2 regions of the Gracilibacillus sp. Marseille-QA3620 genome follow, and region 2 is predicted to be linked to the other one. Evidence: predicted binding sites of a transcription regulator. Region 2 holds the regulator's gene; the other holds the start of a gene.
What was found. Region 2 encodes LexA, which represses DNA repair genes until DNA is damaged. Its sites were predicted from a motif close to CGAACATATGTTCG; they were not measured.

Region 1 (16,130 bases), 1.0 Mb from region 2:
GGCAGGGCTTGTTGGCGGTTTATCTGCTGTTATCATCGCCTTGCTTGGGGCCAACGTGATTGTGGTCGTGCTTGGTTCAATCGCTGTCTTAGCGGGTCTTTCCTTGTATATGTAGAAGAAACCTCCAGCCAAGACTTGGCTGGAGGTTTCAAAATTTATTGAGCGATGAATAGCTGTGTCCAGTAGTGGCGGTAATCACCGCCAGAGACATAACCTACACCGATATGTGTATATTTCTTTGAAAGGATATTAGCTTTATGGCCAGAGCTGTTCATCCATGATTTAACGACAGCTGCTGGAGTCGTCTGTCCGGCGGCGATATTCTCACCGGCTGCTGTATAAGAAATGCCAAACTTTTTGAGCATATTAAAAGGCGTTCCATAGGTAGGGCTTGTATGAGAGAAGTAGCCTTTATCACGCATATCCTTGGATTTCGTTTCTGCAACATTATTCAGTTTCGAGGAGCTCTTCAATGCTTTTAATCCGGCAGCTGCTCGTTCTTTGTTCACGAGCTTCACAACCTGCTCTTCAAACGTTGGTGTGTAGGATCCAATTTTGAATTTGGAGGAAACAACCCATCCGACAGTAGAACCGGATTTCACCTTGTAACGTTCGCCACTCTTACCCACAATCGTGACGTTTGTTTTAGCATTTAAGGTTTTCAATACTGTACTCTTGGTGCTTGTTGTTTTGTAGATTTTTTGCTTGCTCAAGGAATGAGCAGATTGACTGACCTTGCTTTTCAGTACCCATCCGGTTTTGCCGGAAGCTTTTGTTTTGTAGTAACCGTTCTTCAGTGTACCCGTATCAATTGAAAGGGCTTTACCCGTAGATAGTGTAAGTAATGTAGATGAGTTGCTCTTCGCGGATGCTTTCAAGCTTGTTTTGGCTTTCACGTAGAGTGTTTTTGCCGTTGCTGCTTCTGCGTCTGGAATGCGAATAGCGGTTAATGCGGCTAGAAATAGAATCATGGATAGCAAGACTGGCAATATCTTTTTCATTAAGCTGATTTCCCCCTAGAATACATGTTGCTAATTCTTAGACTTATCGTATTATGACAAAAAACGATAAAATTCTTTAGCACGATAAGAGTCTAGTAGATTAATATGAGAAATACAAGAGGCTTTAGTAGGATTTAAGGTGAGTGGAAAAGATCGTTTAGGTAAATCGCCGATTGCCTATATAAAAGGCTTCACATGGTCAAACTATGCTAGGTTCTAACTTGTCTGTATATGGACATATATATAGATGAAAATTCAGGAAGGGGGAGAATAACGATTGAAGAAAAAGTGGTTTATGGCCGCAGTTGGCTTATTTCTTCTGTATGTGTTCTCCATCTATATCTATCTGTTCCATGGTGCCGATACAAGCATACCTGATGCCTTAAATGGTACAAGTGTCGACCCTAAGACTTTTATGGATGGCGAAACACTAGAGGATAGCGAGGCTTATTCGAAAATCAGGAACTTCTTCTTTTTCATCAGTACGCCTTTGGAATGGCTGTTCTATGGAATTGTGCTTGTAACGGGTCTTTCTAAGAGGCTGGACAGATGGGGAAGGATGTCATGGAAGAGACAATTTGTGCAGACGGGCGCTTATGTTTTTTGGCTTTCCTTATTGCTGTTTGTTGTCTTTTTGCCGCTATCTTATGTACGCTATAAGATTTCCTTGTCTTATGGGATATCTACACAAGCATTTTCCTCATGGATGAAGGATAACCTGATTGAATTCTGGGTTGATTATGCAATGACCGCTGTTGTGGTGATGGTTTTGTACTGGCTCATCCGTAAAAGCCCCAAACGATGGTGGCTGTTTGGCTGGCTGCTTTCGATTCCATTTACGGTTTTTGTCATGTTCATCCAGCCGGTTGTGATTGATCCTTTGTACAATGACTTTTATCCATTGCAAAACAAGGAGCTTGAGGAAAAGATCCTAGCACTCGCGGATAAGGCGGATATCCCGGCTGACCATGTCTACGAGGTGAATATGTCCGAGAAGACCAATGCACTGAATGCTTATGTGACCGGTGTAGGATCTAATTCACGTATAGTGCTTTGGGATACGACCCTTAACAGCCTAGACGATGATGAAATTCTCTTCATAATGGCTCATGAAATGGCCCATTACGTCGAAAAGCATATATATATTGGTATTGCAGGATATTTGCTTTTAACACTTGTGGGACTCTGGCTCACCGATAAGTGGATGAAGCGGGCTATTCGAAAGCGGGGAGATCTTTATCAACTTGAGTCGAAGCAGGAGATTGCCTCCTTGCCGCTCTTTCTGTTGATTACCTCAATTCTCTTGTTTGCCGCAAACCCAATCACCAATTATGTATCACGTGTACAGGAAACGAGGGCAGATGAATATGCTCTTAAGATGACGGATAATCCGGAAGCAGCTATTACCTCATTCCAGAAGCTTTCGGAAAGCGGCTTAAGTCAAATGAATCCGCCATATCTTGTCAAACTGTTCCGCAACAGTCATCCATCGATGCTTGAGAGAATCCAGCTTGTCAAACAATATGAGAAGAATCATCATTAAGATAAAGGATATTCGATTCAAGAGGAAACGGGTTCCTTTCTTCTCCTTGCCTTTTATGGAAGGAGCATATGGCTCTTGATCTCAGTGGTCATGCTAGGGGTTGGCATATTGGTATTCATTTAGAGCATCGAAGAAAGATTCACTAGTTATTCGAAGGCTGTCTGCATTTATGCAGACAGCCTTCGATGTTGGCCTTTATTTGTAATACGTCATAATAAAAACGCCTCCTGCAGTGGAAGAGGCGTTTTTATTGGTCCATTTATTAATTCCCGAAGTTCTTCTCTAATTCAATCAGTTCAGAGGATAATTGAAGGAATAACTCTTTATCCTTTTTGTCTAAGGCCAGATCAATCTGGTCCTTAAGTTTTCGCTTTGCATGGGTTAATTGGGCTTCGTAAATCATCATATCCACTAATACTTCTTCAGTTAGTCCCTGGGCAGCAGTCACATCAGCGTTGACAATATCTGTATTTGCTTTTTCGTGATTCATATGAATCCCCCCGTTGCTTTTTTTTATTATATAGCAGTTGGGGAGAAAAAACAACTGAATGTTTTAATAATTCTGATAATTATTTTGTTTTTAATCTAGCATAAACTAATATTTGGATTTTTTTGACAAAATATGACTTATTTACTATATGGTATGGTATATTGTTACTAAGGTAGTAAATTTGTCTTGAATAAGGAGGAAGTCATGGAAGAACGCTTCATAAATCAAAAGGAAGAGTATGAAATAAGTCCTTACACGTTTGCTGTGATCCCAGTGGAATATGGCTATAAAACGTATTCAAAAATCATCGAATTCGATGAAGAATTCCTTGTTCCGCAAAAGCCGCTTGATGTCGTTAAAACAAGCTGCAAGTATTTTGGATCAAGTTTCGATGGCAGGTGTGAAGGGACGAAGGAGCTCCTGAATATCTCGCATAAGGTTCCAATTGCTCTCGACCCGGCAAATGGCCTGTTCTTTTTTCCGACGACTTCTCCTCATAGGGATACGTGCGTTTGGCTATCCTATGAACATATTGTTTCGAGAATCCGCATCGCACCTGCCAAAACGCAGATTAACTTCCGGAACAAGCAGTCCGTTCTGATTCCGGTTTCCTACAGTATCATCGAGAATCAGATGCTTCGGACTGCATTATTGAAGTCAAAGCTTCATCAAAAAATGGAGGAGACCGTCAGGCAGACTAACTATTTGTATAATTACATGCAGGTGAATGATGGACATTCGGCGTTTCATTTGAAGGGAGCCTTATCTGAATCCTCCCGCAATGGTTTTGATAAACATTAAGCATCCTTCTTTCCCTGCCATTGCTTAATGAAATAGTACTCTAATAATTCCTGAACTTTATTGCGAATACGCGGGTTAAAGTAATTATGATATTCCTCATACCCTTTATATAGAAAGAGAAATAATGTGAAGGATTCATCCCTTTTTGATTCTTCGACCTTTAGCTGATGGGTCCTCATATAGCGGCTCACAGCTTTTAACTCATGCTGAACCTGCTTCATTGTTTCCTCAATTAAAAGAACGTAAGGCTGTTTTAGTTTGAATGGTGCCGCCTCAACGGCTTTCAAATCTCTCGTGAGAATTGTAAGCACCATCGGCAAATAAATAGCCTTTTCCATTATATTTCGATCTTCGGTGGGGATGCGGGTCATTTGGAATCGCGTCCTTTCAAATGTATTAATACGAACATATGTTTGTATATAGGATAATAGGTCCAGTGATTTTTGACAAGTTTAATTTCTGCCGAAAGATGATATATAGTACTATCTGATATAATAAGTATGAAGGTAATGAGTTCGTCTAATCCAATGAGCGGAAATGAAATTACCTATTATGAACTGACTGACAGCAGTCATTGATTGGTGAGGAGATTTTATGGATTTAAGCTGGTTGACCGAATGGCTAACAATGGAACGGCTTGCGGAATTAATAAGCGATTACCGGAATTTAGGGCCGATACCAGGCTTATTATTGCCCTTTTTAGAAGCATTCTTACCGTTTCTTCCTTTATTTGTATTCGTTACGGCTAATGCTAATGCATTCGGCCTTTGGATAGGGTTTTTATTATCTTGGACAGGCGCGGTGGCAGGTGCGATGGTCGTCTTTTATTTGGCGAGAATGTACGGCCGGAAGCGGACAACCTCCTTTGTGCACAGGCATCCAGCCGTCCAAAAGGCGATGAGCTGGATAGATCGGCATGGGTTTGGGCCTTTATTCATCCTTCTGTGCTTTCCTTTCACTCCGTCAGCAATCGTCAATATCGTCAGCGGCTTGTCGGACATCAGCCCAAAACAATATATGATTGCAGTCTTTGGCGGGAAGATGGTTATGATCTTTACCATCAGCTATATCGGCCACGATATCATGTCGCTCATTCGAGAGCCGATTAAATCTGTCATTATGGGTGTGATTATCTTTATTCTTTGGATAGTCGGCAAACAGGTGGAGATTCGATTGAATAAGACGGGACAGAAGGAACATTCCTAAAGGAACGGAGGGGGCACGATGTCTCCAAGGAGGAAGGGACTGCTTTATTGGTGCATTGGATTTGTCTGTGGAATTGTCCTGCTTGTGCAGGTGCAGAATCATTTGTACTCCAATTACCGAGTGGAGGGCAAATCGATGACCCCGACCTTGGAGGAGGGAAACCGCTTAATTGTCACCAAGGCTGGATTTGATGAAAGGGATATAGAACATTTTGATATTATCGTCTTTCATAAGAATAAGCGGGAGGATTATGTGAAGCGGGTAATCGGCTTGCCGGGAGATGAGATCACATACAGAAATGGATTTCTCTATATTAACGAGCAGTATATAGAGGAATTGTACATAAGGGATGAGGCTGATTTAGGAACTGGATCTTCTCAAACAGGTTCATTCACGCTGAAGTCCTTGATGGGTGTGGATAAGGTGCCTGAAGGGATGCTTTTTGTTCTTGGGGACAATCGCGATAAGAGCTATGACAGCCGCCATTTCGGCTTTGTTCCGGTCGATGAGGTTGTTGGGAAGGTAAATATGAGATATTGGCCGCTCACGGAATGGCAGGCTGACTTCTAGTTCTGTTTGCTTTGTCTGAATATTTAACTTATAATAAGAAGACCAATGATTAAAGGAGGTGTAGAGATGAATCGTTCTGTTAAGGTATGTTTGCAATGGCTGGAAGACCTGTCATTGATTCGTGCCATTTTTCATGCTGAAATTCGCCAAGGGGGAAGTCTGCCCAATTTTACCGAATTTCATATGAAAACAGTACGATTATAAGTCTCTATACCCAGCGGAATAACAAAGCTAGAAGCCATGGGAAGTCTTATAATGACTTTTCCATGGCTTTTTTTATTAAAGGGTATGGACATGAAAAAGGAGTTCATACAAATGATACTATGCAGTGTACGTGATATCGGAAAAAGCTATGGAGGAACCTATATATTTGAGAACGTAACCTTTGAAATCAAAGAGGGGGAAAGAATCGGGATTGTCGGGCCAAATGGCTGCGGCAAATCAACGATTCTGAAGCTATTGGCAGGGCAGGAGAATCTGGACACGGGAGCTATTCACATGAAAAAGGGCACCTCTGCCGGATTGTTAGCACAAATCCAGTCCGCAGCGAAGGATGAAGTTGTGTATGAGTGTTTGCTCTCTGCCTTTGCGAAAGAACTGCAATGGAAAAGGCAATTGAGCGAATTAGAGGGAAGGCTGTCCACCGAGCAGGACGAAATTATGGCGGAGCGTCTTCTGAAGCAGTATGGAGACCTTCAGGAGCAATTTGAAGAAGCCGGTGGCTATGAGCTCGACAGCCGTGTGATGAAAGTGGCAACAGGGCTTGGGCTCGAGCCTTTATTGAAGAAGGAATTTGGCGCATTGAGCGGAGGGGAGCAGACCAAGGTTGGTCTTGGATTATTGCTCCTGCAAAATCCGAATTTGCTGCTCCTTGATGAACCGACAAATCATTTAGACATTCTGGCGGTGGAATGGCTGGAGCATTATTTACTTTCTTATGCGGGAACAGTCGTAATTGTATCCCATGACCGATTCTTTCTGGATAAGACAGTTAGCAAAATCATGGATATGGATGGTTCAGAAGTGCATGTGTATGCCGGGAATTATACGGCCTTCGCAGAAGAAAAGGAAAAGCGTCTGTTCATTGAATTTGCTGAGTATAAGGAACAGCAGCGGAAGATCAAGAAGATGAAGGAGGCCATCAAGCGCCTGCGGGAGTGGGCGAACCAGGCAAACCCGCCAAGTGCGGCTCTTCACAGGCGGGCAACGAATATGGAGCGTGCCCTAGAGCGCATGGAGAAGTTGAAGAAGCCTGTCCTGGAAAAGCGTAAGATTGGCCTTGAACTTGATATGGCAGACAGAAGCGGGAAGGACGTTATTCAGCTATCAGCTGTCTCGAAGCAATTTGACGGTAATAAACTGTTCCATGATGTTAATCTCCACCTACAATATGGAGAAAAGGCAGCCATCGTTGGAGCAAATGGAACAGGGAAATCAACCATTCTGAAAATGATACTTGGAGAGGAAAAAGCGGACCAAGGAGTTGTGAAATGCGGAAGCAACTTGAAGATTGGTTATCTGTCCCAACATTTATTCAGGGATGAGAAGGACTTGACCATCCTCGAGCGCTTTCGCCGCGAGGTTAGTGTAACGGAAGGGGAGGCCAGGCATATCCTGGCACGCTTCCTCTTCTATGGACCAAAGGTCTTTCAAAAAATCACGCAATTAAGCGGCGGTGAACGAATGCGTCTAAGGCTTGCCGAATTGATGTATCAGGATATCAATTTTCTCATCCTCGATGAACCGACCAACCATTTAGATATTGATTCAAGAGAAGTGCTCGAGGATGCACTCGCTGAATTCGAGGGAACAATCCTTGCAGTCAGCCATGATCGTTACTTACTCAATAAGTTATTTCCGAAAACGTATTGGTTAAGTAATCAGCAATTGGTTACCTATGTTGGGAACTATTCTTACGCAAGGGAGAGAGCGGACCGCTTGCCGCAAGCAGTTGAGCCAAGGGTGAGCTTCAACAAAGCAGAAAACAAATTAGAGATGTTAGAGAAAAGAATAGAGAAGGTAGAAACGTCCTTATGTGAGATTTCAGAAAAGCTTCAAAAGGGAAACGATACAGAAATCCTGAGAAAATTAACGAAGCAGCAGGGGGAATTGATGAGGAGGCGTGAAGAACTTTATGAAGAGCTTGCCTCTGTTTTGGATGGCGAGAGCTAGACATGAGTTAGGCTGGTCTCAAAATAGTTATTGCTTCCATATAAAAGGTGAACTATATAAGATAAATAGAGAGGGTTTAGTGGAGGGATAACAAATGAAAAAATTTTACTTGGCCGTCACTTATGATGTCTGTGAGCATAATGATCTTTTTATAGACATGAACGAATATATCCTGGATTTAACGAAGGATGTAGAGGAACAAATTAAGGAATTGGCCAAGGTGGATGTGGCTCCTTTGGTTAAGGTATATGAATCGGATACATGTGAATTTAAAGAGTATAGACTATACAAGGAATTCATCTTCAAGGAATATGAGTGTGGTTGTGAGGAAAGTGAATGTTAGTCAATAAAGGACTTTGTTAATTCTAGTAAAAAAGAGCTGTTATCAGCTCTTTTTTTGCTCATATGCAAATGGAGAGGGCAGCAGGATGAGGAAAGCTATCTCGATTTAATATTCAAATAACAAAGAGGTGATTAAGGTGAATCGCACCCCAAAGATAATGGAACGATTACTGGATGAGGAAATAGATGAACAGGAATTTGTGGATATAATCGATGGCATTTATAAGCAAGATTGTTATATATATGCCATTATTCCTGATTGGGAGGAAGATTTGCTAAATCAGCTGTCGGATAATTTTGTTGTAATCCAAAAGATTAAATTCCCCTTAATACAGATCTTTCCAAGGACGATTGGACTTTTGGGGTATGTGAAGGATCGTAAGAAACAATATGTTTACGAGTTTTATTTAAGGTCTTCAACAATAGACTTTTTTGTTTTTTCGGAGTTAGATATATCCCAGCATTTAAATCAAATTAGCAAGAAAAACCTTGATTTAGGTGAACTCTTTAAAGCACTCAAAGTTCCCCACATAACCGTAGGGCCGGATGGTCAATGGCTGAGGATTGTAGAATATTGAGATTTTGCTCTTAATCTAGTTAATGAGGCATGAATTCAAGAAGGATTCATGCCCTTTATTGTTGAATTCCATATGGGAGTATAGGAGAAAGCATTATTTCAGTGACTATCAGAATATATAATTGATTGCTTTATGCAGAGGGGGGAGATAAATGAAGCTGAAAAAAATAATGTTGATAGCTGGCGTGGGTTTGGCGGTGACAGCTCCCTTGTTTACGATGCTTTATCGGGACGGTTTGATTTTGGACATGGCAGGTATACATCTTGATAATCCCTTAGCAGAAAAAGTTACTGTGGAGGAAAAGTATGCAAGGGTTGATCAAAATCAGAATACGGTGGCTGATCCGCTGGACATCGTGAATGCTGCGAGGGAAGAAGTGGAGAATCGAACACGTTACAAGAGTGCTTATTATGAAGGCGGTTATCCTCCAGACAGCGAGGGAGTATGCACAGATGTTATTTGGAGAGGATTGGCAGGAGCGGGCATCCATTTAAAAGAGTTGATGGATCAAGATATTCAAGAACATTCGTCTTTATATCCACGGGTAGGGGAAAACCCTGATCCTCATATTGATTTCAGGAGGGTTCCTAATCAGCATGTCTTTTTTGAGCGATTTGCCGAATCCCTTACGACCGAATTGATTCCTAATGATCCAGAGAATTTAGCGGAGTGGCAGCCTGGGGATATTGTCATCTATTTGGAGGGGACAGACCATGCCGGCATCATTTCTGATAAAAGGGCCAAAGATGGCATCCCTTATTTAATTCATAACACCCCTCCCTTTGCATCGGAAATTAAATTAACTTCTTATCAACAACCAATTGTAGGTCATTATAGATGGAAATATTGATTGAAAATAGAAAAGGGCATTTATTGCTCCAGGTCAGAAGAATAGCAGGGGTCAGTAGAAGATGAGGAGAATCAGAAAAGCAGGCAGATTTCTTAAAGATGTCCTAATAGATATTATCGTAGAGATAGTTTGGAATATCATCATGTTTATACCAAGAATGATTATACGCTTCATAAGTCACCTTTAGTGAAGTGATTGGCAGAAAAGTATTAATGAGAATGATAGAACGGACTGGGGGTCTGTAAATAATAATAGTTACATTAGCATAGCTGTTTGAGAAATCCAGGCAATAAAAAACTGGACATCAGTCCAGTTTCGGATAACGGGTGCCATCGGTATCGGTGACAATGATTTCTTCTTTCAGCTCATTTAAGCCAATCATAATGGTTGGATTTGCCTCAGAGGACCCATTCGCAAAACTCCGTACCGTGATAGTGGTTCGGTTGTTTTCGTTCTCCACGTTTACCACTTCTAGGTTAGAGCCTTTCATTACCTCACCAAGGGAGAGGACGATAGCGGGATTGCCCTCTGAAATCGTGTGAATGGAATAACCTCGGACAGACGCATTTCGCTGAAGGGCATCATACTCGCTGGAAAGAGAAGAGTCCGTATAGCCATCAGTTCCTTGCTTGTCGAGCACCCAATAGTTTGTTTCCCCTGCCAACAATGGAGTGACGAGCAAGAGGCCTGCCCAGCCGGCCAGAAGAACCAGCCCGATTCGCTTGATGAGCGGAAAGCGAATAGTCAGAGCGAGCAAGACACTGACGATGCCAATGCCGATGGCCATGAAACCAAACGGAATGCCATCCCATCCACCGATGAGGGCAATGCTTGCCAACAAAAGCATGACGGCTGCCCCGCCGACCATAAGCGATCGATAAAGCGGGGAAATCAATTTGGATATATAGTAAGTCATGGCATAGCAGCCAATTCCGGCTAAGATACCGGCTGCAAGGAATAAATTTAGATAATTCATGAGTAATCCTCCTTTCTCTCATTTTTATTCGATAAAATGGATGGTTCTTCCTGCTTGTGGAGGTACAGTAACGAAACAGGTGTTCATTTCCTTTTGCAGGTTAACGGAAGATTGGAATGGCAGAAAGAAGGATTAACGAACCATTGTGTTGAAGATGGTATTTAAAACAAAGAGGAGGGACTATTAATGGTTTTGCAAAGGGTTAGCTTGATTACAATTGGTACAACCAATGTGCCTGATTTACGTTCGTTTTACAAAAAATTAGGTTGGGAAGAAACGGGGACAAGCTCTGATCATTACGCTGTCTTTAAAACGGCAGGCGTCCTGCTTTCCCTGTTTCCTATTGAGGAATTGGCTAAGGATGCGGGAGTAGAAATAAATCAAAATGCAGATACCTTTCGAGGAGTATCCTTTGCTGTCAACGTCAATAAACCTGAGGAAGTGGATACAACCATTGATACGATTAGAAAAGCGGGCGGCAATATTTTAAGAGAACCAAGTGATGCCTTCTGGGGCGGGAGAACAGCTTATTTTGCGGATCCTGAAAACAATCTTTGGGAGATTGCGTGGAATCCGGAATCCGTATTTGATGAACGCGGTGCGATGATTTCTTTTTAATCTCTCTCCTGATTCTGTCTTTAGCCAGATGGCCGGGTTTCTTATTCTGCAAACGGGATAATCTAGAGTAGGGCTGATGATTGAGAAGATAATTGGAAAGTGAGATTGCATTGGGTGGACCAATAGAATTATTTTTGGCCATCAAAATACGGAGGTGCCGTTATGCAGCCGAAGCAAATGTATATTCGAAGGTTTGAAGAAAAGGATTTCTTCCATATACAGCAGTTAAATGAAGAGGAAGGATGGACGAATCTAGCAGGGAAATCCGAGGAGACAAAAGCTGCCTGGAAACATTCTGATGTCGCCTTCGTAGCTGAATGTAATGGAGTGATGGCCGGGTATATGCGCGGTCTTACAGATGGGGTGGTCACCCTTTATGTATGCGAGCTGCTTGTGAAGAAGGAGTACCGCGGCTGTGGTATTGGAAAAGCCCTACTGAAGCATGCCCATAGCTTCTATCCGAAGACGCGGATGGAGCTGCTGGCCAGTTCAACATCCAAAACCTATTATGAACAGCTGGGATTCCGCTCGTTCAGCGGATATAGAATCACGATGCCAGAGTGGGAAAAATAAAAACGCCAGCGGGAGAATACCTTGATCCCGCTGGCGTTTTCATTTTGTCTAAATCGTATCTTCCCATATCTTTTGTTCATAATCCTTGACTTGCTTCTCAGAGCTTTCGGGCCAGACGGTGCGGAAGGCATGATGCTCGGCCGGGATGACCTCAACCATTTTCGCAATCATATCCTCAGGGGCAAATTGCTTTTCGAACACCTCGGTTCCCTTGGCGTATTGCTCTCGCGTGGTGAAGTGAATCTTAGGGTCGTACCATTTCCACGGTTCCTCAACCATGCGGTCATTGAATCCGGTTTTGTATGGCCCGGGATTGATGGTGGCAACCTGGACACTGAATGGTTTCAGTTCTTCCTTCATGGATTGGGCGATGGCTTCAAGAGCATGTTTTGTGGCCGAATAGGGACCGAGATAAGGAGCGGCACTTAAGCCGGCAATCGAGCTGACGAACACGATTTTGCCGGATTGCTTTTGCACAAATTTTCGTGCAGCAATTTGGGCCGTTTTTAAGGTGCTGAATACATTTGTCTCAAATAAATCCTTCAGACGCTGGACTGGAATCTCAGCAATCGGTCCTCCTTCGCCTAGTGCGGCATTGGCAACGAATATGTCAAAATCACAATGCTCCATTGCCCTCAAATCTCCTGGGTCATTAATATTGACCTTCATAACCTCAAGCTCAATTCCCTTTTCCTTTGCTTCTTCTCGTAAAGAGGTGACTTGGCTGGTGATTTCAACGGTTGCAATCACGCGGTGGCCTGCCTGTGCCAGTCCAAAGGCTGTTCCACGACCGAGTCCGGTACCTGCTCCGGTGATGAGTATGCTTTTGCTCATTCGATTTCCTCCTAATGGGGTTTTGTGTACACTTCCCTAATTCCCTGTTGCTGGAAATAAAAAACAGAATGTTTGTTTGCATTTTTGGGGTTTGAATGCGTGAGCGGAAGAGGTGATATGGTAAAATAGACGATAGGTATGTAAAGGGGGAGTTGAGAAATGTCTTTACAATTCTATATTGGTAAAACAGGCACGGGGAAGACCACGGCCATTTTAGATGAAATTCGGACCAAGCTGGCAGAAGATCCAGAAGGTCCTTCTATTATATATATCGTACCAGACCAAATGACCTTTCAGGCTGAGCTTGAGCTGATTAACACACCTGGACTTGGCGGGATGATCCGCACCCAGGTGTTCAGCTTCAGCCGTCTCGCCTGGAAGATTCTGCAGGAGACAGGCGGGATGGGGCGCCGGCATTTGAGCAATGTCGGGGTCAATATGGTTATTCGCAAAATCCTCGAGGAAAAGAAGGATGAGCTGACGACCTTTAAGCGCTCCAGCGATAAGCAGGGCTTTATCGCTCAGCTAAACGAGATGCTGAAGGAATGCAAGCGTTACTGCCTTACGCCTGCTGAAATGGCGGAGAAATCAGAAGGAGAGCTGTCACCGATTCTTCGCTCCAAGCTGGATGACTTAACAGCGATTTATGAGGGCTTTGAACAAGAACTTACAGGCAAATATGTCGATACAGAGGATTACTTCACCCTGCTGATGGAGAAAATCCCGGAATCCTCCTATTTACGTAATGCAGAGATTTATGTGGATGGATTCTACAGCTTTACGACACAGGAATACGGCATCCTGGCAAGCTTAATGCAAACCTGCCGCAATGTGACGGTTTCCTTAACGCTTGATCAGCCATTCAAGAGCGAGATGCCGGACCCTCTCCATCTGTTCCGCATGACAGGAGAGACGTATTTTGATCTTTACCAGATTGCTCAGGATAATGGCGTGCCGATTGAAGAGGATCGCCTATTTGTTGAGCCGCATCGTTTTATTGAGAATGAATCTATGCAGCATTTGGATCAATGGTTCGCGAACCGTCCGGCCCCTATCTTTGAAGGGGAGGCTCAATTTGAGTTCTGTCCATCCGGCAATCGCCGTGCAGAGGTAGAGGGCATCGCAAGGAAAATTCTGAAATCGGTACGTGAAGGGTATCGTTATCGGGATATTTTTGTCTTAACGCGCAACAGTGGGGAGTATGCAGAAGTAGTGGAGACCGTATTCACCGATTACGGCATTCCTTTCTTCATTGATGAGAAGAGGCCGATGCTCAATCACCCGCTTATTGAACTTATTCGCTCCACGATGGAGATTCTCTCGACAAACTGGCGGTATGAGCCGGTTTTCAGGGCCATTAAGACGGATTTATTATTTGCCGAAGGCTCCGATTTGAAACAAGCGCGCGAGAAGGCAGCTGTTCTTGAAAACTATGTGCTCTCAAGAGGATATTACGGGGACCGCTGGACGAAAAAGCAGACTTGGACGTATAAACGTAATCGCGGCCTTGAACTAGTCGATACGGTTCAGACCGATGCAGAATTAAAGATGGAAGCAGAAATCAATGCCATCAAGGAAGAGGTAGCTGAACCGCTCCGCCGTCTCATGAACCGAATTAAGAAGGCGAAGCTCGGAATTGACTATGCCCAAGCCTTCTATCAATATCTTGATGAGCTGGCTGTACCAGCCAAGCTTGAGAGGCTTGCGGAAATGGGAGAAGAGGAAGGGCAGCTCACCAATGCGGCCGAGCATGGACAAGCGTGGAATAGTGTCATCGATTTGCTTGACCAGTTTGTCGAGATTGCCGGTGACAGGCCGATCACGATGAAGAATTTCACGGCGATTATGGAGAGCGGGATTGAAACGCTGAATTTCTCCTTAATCCCGCCGTCACTTGACCAAGTCGTTGTCACGAATCTCGATTTATCACGTCCACAAAACGTGAAGATTGCTTTTATTGCCGGTTTAAATGAAGGCGTCATCCCATCGAGAATGAGTGACGAGGGCATCCTGTCAGATGCGGACCGTGAAACACTGCAGTCTGCTGGACTGAAGCTTGCGCCGACCTCTAAGACCAAGCTTTTGGATGAGGAATTTGCTGCGTATAAAGCATTCTTGCTCGCATCAGATTATACGTATTACTCCTATCCGCTTGCAGATGATGAGGGCAAGCAGCTCCTCGCCTCATCCTATATCAAGCGAATCAAGGATTTATTTGCCCATAATAAAGAAACCTTCTTCGTTCATGACCCGGCAGAAATGAGTGATGAGCTCCAGCTTGAGTATATCGTTCATACGAGATCGACACTATCGTTCCTTGCCGGCCAGCTGCTGCAGAAGAAGAAAAATTATCCTGTTTCTGATATTTGGTGGGATGTTTACAATGAATACCGCCAGGACGGTCCAATGAAAGACCAGGCGGCCTTCGTTCTCTCTGCTTTGTCCTATGAGAACAAGGCGAAGAAGATTCCTGATGAGAAGGCTCAGGAATTATACGGGGAAACCATCCAGGGAAGCGTCTCAAGGATGGAACTCTTTAACAGCTGTCCATTTGCTCATTACACATCCCACGGACTCCGGCTGCGCGAACGTGAAGTGTACAAGCTAGAAGCGCCGGATATAGGAGAGATGTTCCACGGAGCGCTTCAGTGGATGACAGAACAAATCATCAAAACTGGAACGACTTGGGGAGCAATGACGAAGGAGCAATGCTTAGAGCTTGCCCGCCAGGCGGTCGAACTGATGGCACCAAAGCTGCAAAATGAAATTCTATTATCCTCGAACCGGTTCCATTATTTGAAGAGGAAGCTCGAGCATGTTGTCGGCCGGGCATCCATCACCTTGAGTGGTCAGGCAAGAAACAGCCAGTTCTCCCCGATTGGGCTGGAGCTTGGTTTCGGGAAGCGGGGAGATTTGCCGCCATTAACCTTCTCCCTGAAGAATGGAACGAAGATGGAACTTGCCGGACGGATTGACCGAGTGGACCGGGCTGATGTTGGAGATGGAACGTACTTGCGTATCGTTGACTATAAATCGAGCTCCAAGGATTTGAATTTCACGGAGATTTATTATGGGATTGCCCTGCAGATGCTGACTTACTTGGATATTGCTGTCACACATTCACCGCTGTTGGTCGGTAAACAGGCAAAGCCTGCCGGGGTATTGTACTTCCACGTCCATAACCCAATGATTAAGAATAATGGCGTCTATACGCTTGAACAAATAGAACGAGAAGTATTCAAGAGCTTCAAGATGAAGGGCCTCTTGCTTGGCGATGATGAGGTCGTCAAGATGATGGACTCTGATTTAGAGGGCGGAGAATCACTGATTGTACCTGCAGGTTTCAAGAAGGATGGAACGTTCACTGCCGCCTCCAAAATTGCGAGCGAAGAGGAGTTCTCGCTTCTGAGCAAGCATATGAAGAAGATTTATACAGATACCGGAACAGCTATCACAAGCGGGGTCTCAGACATTAAACCATACCGGCTGCAGAATAAGATGCCTTGCACCTTCTGCCAGTATAAAACCGTCTGCCAATTTGACCCGTCTCTTGAGAGCAATGATTATCGAATATTA
Region 2 (16,130 bases):
GGAGCAGGTAAATGAGCTGCTGGAAGCGGCGGCGATTCCCTTTCAGTATGAGACCCATTACCGGCTGTATCACGAGCAGGCGGAAAACCGAGAGCGCAAACGGGCCGAAGAGCTTGCGGAGCAAAGAAGGCTGGAGGAGGAAAAGAACCGACAGCTGGAGGACATCTTCGGCAAGGAATACCGGACCTCCATTTATCAAAATACGCGGTATGTGCTTCATATCGGAGAAACGAATACCGGCAAGACATATCAGGCATTGAAACAGATGAAGGCCGCACCTACTGGTATTTATTTGGCTCCATTGAGGCTTCTCGCGCTCGAGGTCTATGAGGCGTTAAGAAGCGAGGGTATTTCCTGTGCCCTGAAGACTGGGGAAGAGGAGAAGCATATGGAGGATGCGACTCACTTCTCCTGCACAGTCGAGATGTTCCATGAGAAGGATTATTATGACGTGATGGTCATAGATGAGGCGCAGATGATTGCCGATAAAGACCGTGGTTTCTCCTGGTACCGTGCCATTCAAAAGGCTCATGCGAGGGAGGTCCATATCATTGGAAGCCATAGCGCGAAAAAGATGCTATTGAACATGCTTGAGGGAAATGATGTGGAGCTGCATGAATATCACCGGAATGTCCCTCTTAAGGTGGAGGAAAAACCGTTTAAGCTGTCTCATGTGAAGCAAGGGGATGCCTTGATTGTCTTCTCACGCGCGAAGGTGCTCCAGACAGCCTCCCGACTGGAAAGGGACGGTCATAAGGTCAGCATCATCTACGGAAGCATGCCCCCTGAGACAAGGGCTAAGCAGATGAAGCGATTCATTGATAAGGAATCAAAGGTCATCGTTTCAACGGATGCCATCGGAATGGGATTAAACCTGCCAATCCGCCGTGTCGTCTTCCTTGAAAACGAGAAATTTGACGGAACGAGAAGAAGGATGCTCACCTCCCAGGAAGTAAAGCAGCTAGCTGGACGTGCCGGCAGGAAGGGTCTCTACAACGTCGGTTTGGTTGCCTTTACCTCGCAAATTGACGTCATGACAAGACTTTTAGAGGATGAGGATAAGTCGATCAATACCTTCACGATTGCCCCGACCCAGCAGGTGTTTGACCGGTTTGCCCGCTATCATTCTTCCCTTGAGCATTTCTTCTACCTATGGGGAGAATTCAAAAATCCACATGGGACGAAGAAGGCGCCGCTGACTCAGGAACGGGAGTTGTATGAGCATATCCGAAACACCGATATTGAACGACGGTTCTCGCCAAGTGATTTATACGGATTCCTGCATCTTCCGTTCTCAAGCAATGAACCAGCATTGGTGCGGCAATGGATGGCCAACATGAAGGCCGTCATTCATAACTCAGACCTGCCAGAGCCCATTATGAAGCAGGATACACTGGATGAATTGGAGCTTTCCTATAAATCCATCGGCCTTCATTTATTGTTCCTTTACCGGCTGGGACGGAAAACGGAGGCCTATTATTGGGAGCGGATCCGGGAAGAAATCAGTACACGTGCTCACTCAAAGCTCCGGACAGATGTGAAGAAATATCAGAAGAAATGCCGATCATGCGGCAAGTCACTGCCTGGTGAGTACCCCTATAATATTTGCCAATCCTGTTATGATGACAGGCTGCTGCAAAGGCATCATTATCGGGGCAGAAACTTTAGATAAAGTGAAACGACCATCCGTGAGTGTTTTTCCCCCGTGGATGGTTAGTTGAGCCAATTGGGCTTTTATGGACAGTTGACCTCTCACGAAAGCATCTCGATGATCCTGCAGGTTAGTGGGAGTTTTACGGTCCGTAAATGCGGGATAAACAAAAAGCAGCATTCCATGAATTTTGTGGGTGCTGCTTTTTTCGGTTTTTTCAAAAATATTTTATAATGAGAGAAAAGAGGGTGAGGTGTGGGCAGTGAAGGTGGAGGATGTGTTCGGTTCATTTCCTGCTTTAGAAACGGAACGGCTGTTATTGAGAAAGCTGACGAAGGACGACGCGCAAGATGTGTTTGAGTATGGCTCTGACCCTAAGGTCACGAAATACGTGACGTGGAACACGCATCAATCATTGAAAGATACCCGAGAATTTATGGAGTTTTCCTTAGGGAAATATGAGAATAAGGAACTCGCTCCATGGGGAATGGAATGGAAAGAGAACGGCAAGCTGATTGGGACAATCGATTTCATCTCATGGGACATTCGTAACCGAGTGGGGGAGATTGGCTATGTCCTATCACGTGATTACTGGGGAAAAGGCATCACGACAGAGGCAGCAAAAAAAGTGATTGAGTTTGGATTTGAGGAAATGGATTTAGTGCGTATCCAGGCTCGATGCTCTACAGAAAATGCAGGCTCTGAGCGGGTGATGCAGAAAGCTGGGATGAGCTATGAAGGCATTATTCGGAAAGGGTTGTTCGCTAAGGGAAAACATCATGACTTGAAGCTGTATTCCATTTTGCGAGAGGAGTACGATGCTAGAGGCGGAGGGAGAAAGAAATGAATAAACGACTGGACCCGTTAAGCGCTTCTATGAGGATTATCGAGAAATATTTCCCGGATTGTCACGGAGCAATCCTGTCCGGCAGCGCAGCTCGCGGGGAAGTGACAGAGACATCGGATTTGGATATCATCGTTTTTGATGACCGTCTCCAGCACTCCTATCGTGAGTCATTCATCGATTTTGGCTGGCCCATTGAGGTATTTGTCCATAATTTGACCTCTTATCAGATTTATTTCGAGCGTGATTGCCGGGACGGAAGGGCTTCCTTGCCGCGAATGATAGCTGAGGGAACGGTGTTGAAGGATATGGGAGCGTTGATGAAGATTCAGGAAGAGGCAAAGGCATTGCTAATGAATGGCCCAGAGGTGTGGACACAGGATACGATTACATACAAGCGGTATTTTATCACAGATCTATTGGATGATTTAATAGGAAGTCAAAATCGAGGGGAACGCATCTTTATCGCTGGGAGTCTGGCTGAACGATTGAGCGAGTTTGTGCTTAGGACAAATAGGCAATGGACGGGCTCATCTAAATGGATGATTCGCTCTTTGTCCCAGTATGATAAAGAATTGGCGGATGGTTTTATGGAAGCTTTTGATTATTTCTATAAAACGGATGACACGAAACCGATTGAAAGGGCAGCAGCCAGTATACTTGAACCGTATGGCGGAAGGCTGTTCGAGGGTTTTTCACTAGGAAAATAGAATAGGAAGAAGCACATTGCTTGAGCTTATCTCAAGCATTTTTTTGTGCGGTTATGCTGCATAAACTCTAGTAAACATTCATATAGTCTACTAAGAATCTAGCAACTGAAGGAAAAAACCAGCCGTTTAATAGGCTGGCTCTTGATTAGTGAATATTTCTGTATAGGCCGATGACTTTTCCTAAAATGCTGACATTTTGAAGGATAATGGGGTCTAGCATAGAGTTCTCCGGCTGTAAGCGGAAATGATTCTCTTCCTTAAAGAAACGTTTAACGGTTGCCTCGTCATCCTCTGTCATAGCGACGACAATCTCGCCGTTGTTGGCTGTATGCTGCTGGCGGACGATCACATAGTCGCCGTCAAGGATGCCGGCTTCAATCATACTGTCTCCCATGATTTCAAGCATGAACACGTTCTCATCTGCCGGTGCCATATGCTCAGGTAGTGGGAAGTACTCCTCAATGTTCTCGATCGCGGTGATAGGCTGTCCTGCTGTAACCTTACCAATAAGAGGAACACTAACGGAGTTTGCTTTTGGAATATGATCATGCGGATCCATATCAAGAATCTCAATGGCACGCGGTTTCGTTGGGTCACGTCGAATGAGTCCCTTGCTTTCCAGCCGAGCTAAGTGTCCGTGAACGGTTGAGCTTGAGGCAAGTCCGACTGCTTCCCCAATCTCCCTTACGGAAGGCGGATACCCCTTCGTCCGAACTTCTTCTTTAATGTATAGTAAAATATCTTGCTGTCGCTTTGATAGTTTTGTTGTCATCTCCCGCACCTCTTTATCTGATCTTTGTCGTTATTATATCATGAGGGGAACACTAGTACAAACATAAGTTCGATTTTTCTTGTTGACACGAAACATTTGTTCGGTTTATACTGAATTTACGAAAGGCGAACATATATTCTTATTTTGTGGAGGGATTTTTACATATGAAACACGTTTGGTCTTCTTACTCATATACCATCATTTTTACGGTTGGACTTTTTCTTTTGATTTTATTGGCGACTGTCACGAATTTTGAAAAGAGCGATGATCAATATATGAAAGTGACGGTTGAGAGCGGAGATACGTTATGGGCTATGGCAGAGCAGTACGAGGATGCGAATATGTCTACGACGGAATTTGTCAAATGGGTTCGAGAGGCTAATGAACTTCAAACTACCCACATTAAAGAAGGCCAAACGATTATCCTTCCGATTGAAAAGAATGCGGATATCCTGCATTTGGCAGACTCAAATAAAGAATAAACGCTATAATGAGACTAGTGAAGGCCGGGGCATTCGTTCCGGCCTTCCATGCATATCTCAGGAAGAAATTATAGAGAATGGTGAGAGAAATGAAGGTTGGAATTTACTGCAGGGTCAGTACAGAAAAGAGCACACAGGAGACCTCTCTTGATAGACAGGAGCAGGAATTAACCCAGCTTGCCGCAATGAAAGGCTTTGAGGTCGTCACGATTGAGAAGGAGCAGGCGAGCGGCTATGACTTGGAGAGGGAGGGAATCCTGGTCCTGCTCGAGCAAATGCGCAATAAAGAAATAGAAGGGCTTCTTATTCAGGATGAAACACGGCTAGGCCGGGGGAACGCGAAGATTGCCTTGATGCACTGCATCTATAAGGAGGGCATTAAGCTATATACCGTGACACATAACGGTGAGCTTGAAGTGTCTGAAACAGATGCCATGCTCCTGCAGATCATCAGCATTGTTGAGGAATATCAGCGCAAGCTGCAAAACAGCAAGATTCGCAGGGGGATGAAGCGGGCTATAGAGAATGGCTACAACCCTGCCAAGAATTTGTCGAATCAGCATGTCGGCGGCGGCAGGGAGCGTTCAGAGGTCCCAATCCAAGAGATTATCGCCCTAAGAATCAAAGGGCTGACATTTGCCGAGATTACGGAGAATTTAAATCGCAGAGGCTATGAGGTCTCAAAAGCAACGGTTCATCGCCGCTATGCGGAGCATGCCGAAAAACAAAAGCATGTATAATAGATACTTCTTGAAATAGTGTCGGTTTTTCTATACGATGTCAGTAATTGATTTTTTAGGAAAAGGAGCAATATACATGCTGCCAAAAAGCAAAATTAATCGAATTAATGAATTATCCAAGAAGGCGAAGGAAGGCAGCCTTACAACAGAGGAAGCGAAGGAACAATCCTTGCTGCGCGCTGAATATTTAGAGGCTTTCCGTGCTTCCATGAGAAAGACAATTGAGGGAGTAACCATCATTGACCCAGAAGGAAATGACGTGACACCGGAAAAGGTTAAGCAAATCCGCAATAAAAGACTTCATTAATGGGTAAGAGATAGTAGGAGCTTCCACTCTTCGTTGAAATTTTTGTCAATTCTGTAGAATTGGGTAAATAATGTTGTCAATATAACTTTGTTTCATTTATAGTAAGACTGAAGTATGTTAATCGGAAAGGATGTAGACTGACTATGTTTACTGAAAAGGATCAATTAGCGATTACAGCTATTCGTACACTTTCAATTGATGCAATCGAAAAAGCCAATTCTGGTCACCCAGGGATGCCGATGGGCGCTGCGCCTATGGCCTACACATTATGGACTCGTTTCATGAACCATAATCCAAATAATCCAGAATGGTTCAACCGTGACCGTTTTGTGTTATCTGCAGGGCACGGATCCATGCTTTTATACAGTCTTCTTCACTTATCCGGATATGGACTTGATATGGAAGAAATCAAGAATTTCCGTCAATGGGATTCTAAAACACCTGGCCACCCGGAATATGGCCACACTCGCGGGGTTGAAGCAACGACTGGTCCACTAGGGCAAGGGATTGCAATGGCTGTTGGGATGGCAATGGCTGAACGTCATTTAGCCGCAACTTACAACAAAGAGAACTATGAAGTAGTCGACCATTATACATACAGCATCTGTGGAGATGGCGACTTAATGGAAGGCGTATCTGCAGAAGCAGCTTCATTGGCTGCACACTTGAAGCTTGGCCGTTTAGTCGTTCTATATGATTCAAATGACATCTCCCTTGATGGGGAATTGAGCATGAGCTTCTCTGAAAGCGTAGCGGACCGCTTTAAGGCGTATGGCTGGCAATATATCCGTGTAGAAGACGGCAATGATTTGAGTGAGATTGCCAAAGCGCTGGAAGAGGCAAAAACAGATCTTGATCGTCCAACTATGATTGAAGTCAAAACAGTCATTGGTTATGGAGCACCGAATAAATCCGGTAAATCTGCCGTTCATGGCGCTCCGCTTGGCGAAGATGAAATGAAGCTGACGAAAGAATACTATAAATGGACATTCGAAGAAGACTTCTATGTACCTGAAGAAGTATATGAGACATTCAAAGATACAGTTATTGAAACAGGCGCTAAGAAAGAAGAGGAATGGAACCAATTATTCGCAAGCTATAAGGAAGAGTATCCAGAGCTTGCTGCTCAGCTTGAAACAGCTATCAATGGTGAGCTTCCAGAAGGCTGGGATAAAGACATTCCCGTTTATGAAGCAGGCAAGGCTGTTGCAACACGTAATTCCGGCGGCGAAGTGCTGAACGCCATTGCGAAAAATGTACCATCCTTATTCGGAGGTTCCGCTGACTTGGCTGGTTCAAACAAAACGATGCTGAATGGCGAGAAGGATTTCCTTCCAGGAGCTTATGATGGACGCAACATTTGGTTTGGTGTACGTGAATTTGGAATGGGTGCTGCGTTGAATGGTATGGCGCTTCATGGAGGACTCCATGTGTACGGCGGTACATTCTTTGTCTTCTCTGACTACCTGCGTCCAGCTATCCGTTTGGCTGCGCTTATGAACCTGCCTGTTACTTATGTGTTCACACATGATAGTATCGCAGTAGGGGAAGATGGTCCGACACATGAGCCAATCGAGCATCTTGCGGCCTTGCGCGCAATGCCGAATGTTTCCTTGATCCGTCCAGCTGACAGCAATGAAGTGGCAGCGGCTTGGAAAGCGGCGCTTACTAGCAAGAATAAACCAACGGCGCTTGTTCTATCCCGCCAAAACCTCATGACATTGCCATTGTCTGCTAAATTGGCAGAAGAGGGCGTTCAAAAGGGTGCCTATGTCGTATCTCCTGCTAAGAAAGACCAAGCAGATGCAATCCTTCTTGCATCCGGTTCTGAGGTTGGCCTTGCTGTTCAAGCCCAAGGCGTATTGGCTGGTGAAGGTATTGATGTATCTGTTGTCAGCATCCCGTCCTTCGACCGCTTCGAAGAGCAATCTGCGGAATACAAGGAATCTGTCCTTCCTAAATCCGTTAAGAAACGCTTGGCAATCGAGCTTGGCACTTCCTTCGGCTGGGAACGTTACACTGGCGATGAAGGCCGCGTACTTACGATGGACCGCTTCGGTGCATCTGCACCAGGAGATCTATTGATGGAGAAATTCGGTTTCACACCATCCAATGTGGTTTCCATCGTAAAAGACATGTTGAAATAAGCACGATGAAAAGCCGTCCAGCGTGGTATAAGCCCACAGGACGGCTTTTTCTTGTGCGCCCTGCATGGGCGAAAACTTGGTGGTGCAAGTCCACTACAGGCTTGGCAGTAGGAACTGTTAGCGAAAAGCAAGGTGGCTATCGTGAGGTAGTGGCTGAAGGAAGCTGGACGCAAACTCCTGAACTGACGAACAGAAACTAGATACAAGGCTGGCTTAGGTCGGATGAGTCTGCAAGACAAGACGAAGTCCAATACTGCCCGAAACCTATCCAGTAAATCTAGCAGTTACATGGGAGGAAAGTTTTCGCTCTTACCAGGGGAGGTCTTGTGAGGGTGCAGTGTGAGTTGAATGAGAACGAGCCAGCACAATCGAAGTGGTGACATCTCGATGAATCACAAGAAGTCAGCCGAAGTCATAGTAGTATCCCATCTGACAAGGATACGAAGGACGGAACAATAGTAATTTTGAGCATTTTAGGAGGTGTGGAAAGTGCGACAATCGCAGAAAACAGGACAATCTGGCTATCGTCAGAGAGATAATGTGGAACATGAAGGGTATGACGAAGTGCGTAGCACTTTTCATGGTGAACAGAACAATCAAAATGGTGTAAATCTGTTTGAGAGAATCCTATCAAGGGATAATCTCAATCTTGCTTACCTTCAAGTTGTCAGAAATAAAGGAGTGGCTGGAGTCGATGGCATGACATGCGAACAGTTACTTCCGTACTTGAAGGAACATCGGGAGGAATTACTAGCGCAACTCCGAGATGGAACATATAAACCTTCTCCCGTCTTACGGGTAGAAATCCCGAAATCTAATGGAGGAAAGCGTAAACTAGGTATTCCAACCGTCATCGACCGAATGCTTCAACAAGCTATCAATCAAGTCTTACAACCATTATTTGAACCGACCTTTTCGGATAATAGCTTTGGGTTTCGTCCAAAACGTAGTGCTCATGATGCCATTAGAAGAGCACAGACGTACTACAAAGAAGGGTATAGATACGTAGTAGACATTGATATGAAAGCTTATTTTGACACGGTGAATCATGACAAACTTATGTACTTTATCGAGAGAAAGGTAACGGATAAGCGTGTCCTACGACTGATTCGTTTATACCTTCAGAGTGGCATCATGACAAATGGGCTGGTTGAGCGATCGGAGAAAGGAACACCGCAAGGTGGAAACCTATCCCCATTACTCAGTAATATCTATCTTAATGAATTTGACCAGCTTTTAGAGAAGCGCGGACACAAGTTTGTGCGTTACGCGGATGACTGTAACATCTACGTGAAGAGCCGACGTGCAGCGCAACGAGTGATGAACAAGGCCATTGACTATCTTGAAGGGACATTAAAGCTCACCGTTAATCGTGAAAAAAGTGCCGTAGGCAGTCCGTTGAAACGAAAGTTTCTGGGATTCTGTCTGCTTACGACAAAAACGGGGGTCAAAATTCGTCCTCATAATAAGGTGAAAGTATCGGTAAAAGCAAAGCTGAAGAAAATCACAAAGCGTAACCGGGGAAGAAGCCTTGAAATCATTCTAAAGGAAATCCGTCAGCTTATGACTGGTTGGCTAAACTACTATGGTATTAGCGAAATGAAAGGGTTTATGAATGAATTGAATGGATGGTTGAAGCGAAGAATCAGACAATATATCTGGAAACAATGGAAATATCCACGAACAAGAAGGAAAAATCTGATTCAATTGGGTATCGAAAAGCAAAAGGCTTATGAATGGTCGAACACTCGGAAGAGTTATTGGTGTATCTCCAAGAGTTACGTCCTTCATCGGTCCTTAACAGATAAAGAGCTGGCACGTCACGGATATGAAGACATATCTGTGAAATACCAGCTCATTCACTCAAGCTATTGAACCGCCGTATACGGGTCCGTACGTACGGTGGTGGGAGAGGGGCGGAAATTCAAGTGAATTTCCCCTCTACTCGATTAGGCAATCTGAACGGCCGGTAGAAGAATAAGGGATGAGGAACTCCCTGATGGATTGAAATCTTATCGTATCTTTCAAGCAAGTATAGTAAGTTTTCTGCTCTTTATTGGTAAACTAGAGAGATAAGGGACCAGTGCTAATACGGGCCTATTTATGTATATACATAAACAATGGACAAATGAACAGGAGGCAGCCATATGAAACAGTATAAAGATCGCAATGAAGTACCAGACCATGAGAAATGGGATTTGACTGACCTATACTCCAGCATAGACGACTGGGAGAGGGATTATCAGCAGGTAGAGGGACTTGTCGGGGAAATTGCTGCCTATAATGGGGCAATACAGAATGGCAAGGACTTGCTTGATTATTTGACCAAGAATGAAGAGACAGATGCCATCTTCACGAATATATACGTGTATGCGATGCTGCTTGGTGATTTGGATACACGAGAATCATTGGCGCAAAATTTACTGGCGAAAGCACGTACGCTTAGCGTGAAGTTAAGCGAGGCCGGCGCATTCTTCATGCCGTACTTATTAAGCTTGGATGAAGAGACGTTGCGCACGTATATTAAGGAACAGGAGGGACTCCAGTACTTCGAGAAGGACTTATGGGATGCGTTCCGTTATAAGAATCACACCTTGAATAAGGAACAGGAGGAGCTCTTATCGAAATTAGGGGAAACCTTCTCTGCTCCGAATACGACCTTTCAAATGTTCAATAATGCGGACATTCAGTTCGGCGAGGTATCTGACGGCAATGGCGATATGGTCGAGCTCACGAGGGGGATGTACTCAAAGCTGATTGAGGACACTGACCGAAATGTACGGAAAGAGGCCTATAAAGCCTATTACAAGCCGTACCTACAATATGCGAACGTGATTGCTTCTACCTTATCAGCCAATATTAAGAACAATGTTGTGCGGACAAAGATTCGAAACTACTCATCGGCACTTGAGAAGGCATTGTTTGCTGATAAGGTGCCGGTTGAGGTATATGAGAATTTGATTGAAACGACAAGAAAGAATTTAGATGCGAAGCACCGTTATAATGAGATTCGCAAGGAACTCCTCGGTCTTGAACAATTGAAGCCATATGATTTGAGTGTCGATCTTGTAGAAGGTGTGAAGCAGGATATCAGCTATCACGAAGCCTACGAGACCATGCTAAAGGCACTTCATCCGCTTGGTGAGGAGTATTTAAGCATCCTCAGCAGCTTCCGTGACAAACGCTATGTCGATGTCAGGGAAACGCCAGGGAAGCGCTCTGGTGCCTATAATCTTGGCGTTTATGGGGTGCACCCGTTCATCCTGTTGAATCATCATGATGATATTGACAGCCAGTTCACGCTCGTTCATGAGATGGGCCATGCGATGCACAGCTATTATTCCTCGACCTATCAGCCAAGAATCTCAGCCGGCTATTCCATCTTTGTGGCAGAGGTGGCCTCAACGGTAAATGAGGTGCTGTTAATTCATTACTTATTAAAAGAAACGACGGATCCGAAGAAACGGAAATACTTATTGAATTACTTTATTGACCAGTTCAACGGAACCTTCTTCACGCAGGTTATGTTTAGTGAGTTTGAGAAAATCACGCATGAGAAGGCGGAGCAAGGCGAACCACTTAATAAGGAATCCTTCAATCAAATTTACGGCCAATTATCGAATGCCTACAGCGGTGATGTCGTAGAAGAAGAGGAAGAAACAGCATACGGCTGGTCACGAATTCCTCATTTCTACCGTCCATTCTATGTGTACAAATATGCGACTGGATTTGTCTCCGCCATTCATTTGGCAGGGGAATTGCTGAAGGGCAACAAAGAGGTTCAAGCCTCCTATCTGGAATTCTTAAAGAGCGGAAGCTCCGAATATCCGCTTGATCTCTTGAAGAAGGCAGGGGTTGATTTGACCTCGCCTGAGCCAATTAATAACGCGATGAAACAGTATCGGGAATTGATTGAGGAGTTTGCCTCATTGTAAGAGAATAAAAAAAGAGTTTCGGACTAAATGGAATAAATGATTTTCAAAAATGAGTGATTGTAACTTATTCTTCCTATTCAACAGCAGTTGGAAATATACAATCGTTTCATTCCGCAAAATGCACTCGTTTTCCGCGGGGAGGAAGGCTTGAGCCTCCTCGGCACTTACGCCTGCGGGGTCTCAGCCTTTCCTCTACTTCCCGCAGGAGTCGAGTGCATTTCGCTCCATTTCACTAGTCAAAGAAAGCAACAATCAACGAATGCATAGAAAACAACAAATAAAGACCCGAATGATTAGACGATAGATTTATTCCTTTATCGTCTAATCATTCGGGTTTATCATTTGGCTGGAATACTTATGTCCCCGCCTCTTCTTTTTTATTCATCCTCAAATTCATCCATTATCCTTGCTCTTAAGCATAAACATAGAACGAGGGGATAAACCCGCTAATAAACAAGATGGCTCCTATTAGGACACCATCCTGCAATCCAAAATTAGGTGTGATGGAAACGTAGTATGCGGCTACTAATACAATTCGAGCAAGGACAATCAAGCTGATGCGAAATGATTTGGCGGGATTTTTTAACCGTTTTTTCATTTTCCACATTTACATTCATCGATAAATAGGCAAATACAATGGTTGTTGTCATGAACAATAGCCAAGGTGGGTTGGCGCGCATTCCTTCCATTACATCCTGGAAAAGGAAGCCTGAGAATACCTATAATCCCGATGGTTTGAATGATATAGACAATTCTGATGTGTTTTGTGGGTTCTTTAAGATCAGCCGTTCATCCAGTATATTCTTCATACAGTAGCCTCCTCATCCCCCTAAAAGAGTTCAACTAATGTGGCGTTATGCCTGCAGCTTCCGCTAGTTTAGCTTGAGTTAATCCGGCTTTTATGTGAGTATTTTACTAAATTTCCCATAATGGTCCCCTTTTTTTAGGTAACCTATATATTACTATATGTAAATTATAAGTTACATAATATGGTTTTCTGTCATTCTGAGTGTATATGAGTTTTATTGGTGCAATGGAGAAGATTCATTTTTAATCTGATTCCTCCAATCATCTCTGGTCATTTTCATGACAATTGTCATTATGTTTTATGACAGTCCATACTGCATAAATCAATGAAGTCTCAGATACAATCAAAGTATGAAATGCTTAGGACTAAATGGAGGGGAATAGATAATGGCATGTGTTGTTTCTTTTCAGCAAGTGAGTAAGGAGTTCAAAGGAAGAAAGGCCGTGGATGGGGTATCATTTTCAATTGAAGAAGGGGAAACAGTGGCGATTCTAGGTCCGAATGGAGCTGGAAAAACAACGACGATCATGATGATGCTTGGGTTAATGCAAGCATCCAGCGGCAAGATTGAAATATTCCAGCACACCGCTGCGGATAAGAGAACCCGTGACCGTATCGGTGTCATGCTCCAAGAAGTAAGTATGATTGATGCGCTAAAAGTACATGAGATTCTGGAATTATTCCGAAGTTATTATCAAAATCCTCTCAGCTATGAAGAGTTAGTAGCGATTACGGCATTGGATTCTAAAGTGCTTAATCAGATGGCCAATAAGTTGTCAGGCGGACAAAAGAGACGGTTAAGCTTTGCTTTGGCCTTGGCAGGGAATCCGGATGTGCTCTTCTTGGATGAGCCAACTGCCGGGATGGACTTAACATCGAGGAAACACTTTTGGGAAACCATTAGTCATTTGAAAGAAATCGGGAAGACAATCATTTTCACCACGCATTACTTACCGGAAGCGGATGAAGTCGCGAGTCGTATCCTTTTATTCGCCAATGGGAAAATCATTGCAGATGGATCCCCTCAAACTATGAAAGCCAATCTCACCAAAAAATCACTATCATTTGATATGAATGATACCATTCTCCTGGATGTTCTTCAGGAAGACCAAGTCATTTCCGACGTAAACATCAAGCATAATCGAGTATTTATCGAGTCAAATGATACAGATGACGTATTGAGACGGTTACTTCAAACAGACATGCGGATTCAAAATATCACGATCGAGCAAGCAAAGTTGGAGGAAGCCTTTGAATTGCTGACCTCCCAAAAGGAGGAACATAGCCAATGAACATGTTCATCATGCAATCCCGCACGGAGACAATTAGAATATTTCGTAATCCTTATTATGTATTTTGGTCACTGATGATGCCAATCGCTTTTTATTTTGTCTTTACGAAAATATTTGCACAAGATGGCGCTGATGACAATCTCTATAAGGCTCACTTTTTGATGTCAATGGCTGCGTTCAGTGTTATGGGAACGGCTATCATGAATCTTGGCATCCGTCTAGTGGAGGAGCGAAACCATGGCTGGTCGCTTCTCTTGAAAGTGACACCATTATCTCCGTTCACGTATTATCTTGCTAAAATGGTTAGTCAATTAATGATTCAATTCTTTTCGATTGTCTTAATCTTTCTTGTGGGGGGATTATTTAATTCTATTTCCTTATCCATTTGGGAATGGGTAAGTGCGAGCTTGTGGATTTTATTTGGCTCGATTCCTTTCCTGGCCATTGGGTTAATTATTGGAACGATGAAGAAGGTTGATACGGCATCTGGTGTAAGCAATTTGATTTATTTATCACTCGCCATTACAGGCGGTATGTGGATGCCAATGGAAGTCATGCCAGACTTCATTCAGGATGTTGCAGTATGGCTGCCCGGATATAACTATGGAAACGGAGCTTGGCAAATCGTTCGAGGGGAAACGCCTGAATGGAAGGGGATATTGTTATTAATAGGGTATTCCTTCCTTTTTATGCTACTATCAAATTATATTAAAAAGAGGCAAGAAGCGGTGGGGTGATCATGTGAATGGATGGACAATCTTTCCGAGAAAATACGGTTTCTTCCCCTATCTATTTTTAGTTTATCTATTCTTCCCTATTTCCTTTATCGCTGAAGAAAGTGGATGGAAGAGGCTTATTGGATTTGGATGGATTGTCGTGTTTCTCATCTCGTATAGGCAGCTTTACTTCGTTAGAGACACTTGGAAATTCCATCTGTGGCTCTATATCCAAATGACCATTATTCTGATTCTTTCAACATCGTATAATCTTAATCACTTTTATTTAGGCTTTTTTCCGGCTAATTTTATCAGCTGGTATCATGAGAAGCGACTATTCCGGATGGCGATGCTATACTTAGCCTTTTGTATCATCACTCCAATAGTCGTTTTTTATGAAGTAGTAGCGGACACGATTATGTATTTATTACCTTTTCTCATTCTCATTCTTTTTTCCCCATTTGCTTATCGATCCATGTATTCAAAGATGGAGCTTGAAGAACAGCTTAATCAAGCTAATGAACAAATCGAAGAGCTCGTTAAACGAGAAGAGCGCTTAAGAATTGCCCGTGACTTACATGATATACTCGGTCATACCCTTTCTTTGATTACGTTAAAAAGTCAATTAGTTGCAAAATTAGCAGATAAGGATTCTGAGAGGGCCATCAATGAAGCGAAAGAAATCGAAAGAACCTCCAGAGCGGCTTTGTCACAAGTACGTGAACTAATTGATGATATGCGGATGATGACGATTCCAGAGGAATTAATAGAAGCAAAAGCATTATTGGAAGCAGCTAATATATCTTATTCCCATAAGGCAAACGTGAATTTTAACGAGGTACCACTCCTTACCCAAAATATACTCAGCATGTGTATCCGTGAAGCAATCACCAATATCGTAAAGCATAGTCATGCTAACCATTGTGAAATTGAGATTACGGAAACAACGGGGGAAATTCGCTTGAGCGTTAAGGATGATGGGAAGGGCTTTCCCGTCAATGAAGGCAAGGGGAACGGAATAAAGGGCATGGAAGAGAGATTAACCATCATTGAAGGAACATTAAAGAGAATGAATTTGGATGGTGCATACTTGTTCATCTCAGTTCCAGTTATTTCACAAAGTAAGAAGGAGGGATGGGTTCGATGATCAGAGTCATGATTGCGGAAGATCAGCGGATGCTCCGCGGAGCGCTCTCTTCTCTTCTTGATTTAGAGGATGACCTAGAGGTTATTGCACAAGCTGGAAATGGAGAAGAGGCTCTAAAGATGATTTTAGATTTGCGGCCGAATATATGCTTGATGGATATCGAAATGCCAATTAAAAGCGGTATAGAGGTTGCAGAAGAGTTAAAAAGAATCGGTTCTTCTTGTAAGTTGGTTATTCTCACAACCTTTGCCCGGCCTGGTTATTTCGAAAGAGCGGTTCAAGCGGATGTATCTGGATATTTACTGAAAGATGGTTCTAGTGATGATTTAGCCGATTCCATTCGCCAAGTCATGAAAGGGAAGCGGGAATATGCTCCGGAACTGGTACTTGCAAGTATGAAAGCAAGGAATCCCTTAACCGAAAAAGAGAGACAAATCCTCCGGTTAATTGAAGGCGGTATGACATCAAAAGAAATTGCCGCCTTGCTTTTTCTATCACAAGGAACGGTGCGCAATTACACGTCTGAAATCATCAATAAACTATATGCAAAAAATCGAATAGAAGCCATATCAATTGCCA

Region 1: a site for LexA is predicted at 4,238-4,251, ahead of ACY8DX_RS05025 (YhjD family protein). Genes of this name have one in related genera too.

The regions. Positions count from the first base shown of each region.
Region 1 covers NZ_CM143102.1:985,398-1,001,527, forward strand. The annotation lists gene ACY8DX_RS05000 (AzlD domain-containing protein) at 1-115, shown strand, start outside; gene ACY8DX_RS05005 (CAP domain-containing protein) at 156-665, opposite strand; gene ACY8DX_RS05010 (M48 family metallopeptidase) at 1,279-2,544, shown strand; gene ACY8DX_RS05015 (IDEAL domain-containing protein) at 2,807-3,034, opposite strand; gene ACY8DX_RS05020 (competence protein ComK) at 3,239-3,835, shown strand; gene ACY8DX_RS05025 (YhjD family protein) at 3,832-4,206, opposite strand; gene ACY8DX_RS05030 (TVP38/TMEM64 family protein) at 4,430-5,041, shown strand; gene lepB (signal peptidase I) at 5,060-5,611, shown strand; gene ACY8DX_RS05040 (RAxF-45 family protein) at 5,678-5,815, shown strand; gene abc-f (ribosomal protection-like ABC-F family protein) at 5,927-7,783, shown strand; gene ACY8DX_RS05050 (hypothetical protein) at 7,878-8,126, shown strand; gene ACY8DX_RS05055 (hypothetical protein) at 8,284-8,703, shown strand; gene ACY8DX_RS05060 (DUF1287 domain-containing protein) at 8,855-9,553, shown strand; gene ACY8DX_RS05065 (hypothetical protein) at 9,858-10,529, opposite strand; gene ACY8DX_RS05070 (VOC family protein) at 10,716-11,147, shown strand; gene ACY8DX_RS05075 (GNAT family N-acetyltransferase) at 11,310-11,720, shown strand; gene ACY8DX_RS05080 (SDR family oxidoreductase) at 11,769-12,554, opposite strand; gene addB (helicase-exonuclease AddAB subunit AddB) at 12,714-16,130, shown strand, end outside.
Region 2 covers NZ_CM143102.1:1,981,062-1,997,191, forward strand. The annotation lists gene ACY8DX_RS10065 (DEAD/DEAH box helicase) at 1-1,672, shown strand, start outside; gene ACY8DX_RS10070 (GNAT family N-acetyltransferase) at 1,914-2,498, shown strand; gene ACY8DX_RS10075 (nucleotidyltransferase domain-containing protein) at 2,495-3,205, shown strand; gene lexA (transcriptional repressor LexA) at 3,351-3,977, opposite strand; gene yneA (cell division suppressor protein YneA) at 4,142-4,459, shown strand; gene ACY8DX_RS10090 (YneB family resolvase-like protein) at 4,549-5,199, shown strand; gene ACY8DX_RS10095 (DUF896 domain-containing protein) at 5,276-5,506, shown strand; gene tkt (transketolase) at 5,650-7,653, shown strand; gene ltrA (group II intron reverse transcriptase/maturase) at 8,143-9,528, shown strand; gene pepF (oligoendopeptidase F) at 9,801-11,588, shown strand; gene ACY8DX_RS10115 (hypothetical protein) at 12,001-12,186, opposite strand; gene ACY8DX_RS10120 (ABC transporter ATP-binding protein) at 12,783-13,688, shown strand; gene ACY8DX_RS10125 (ABC transporter permease) at 13,685-14,425, shown strand; gene ACY8DX_RS10130 (sensor histidine kinase) at 14,430-15,551, shown strand; gene ACY8DX_RS10135 (response regulator transcription factor) at 15,548-16,130, shown strand, end outside.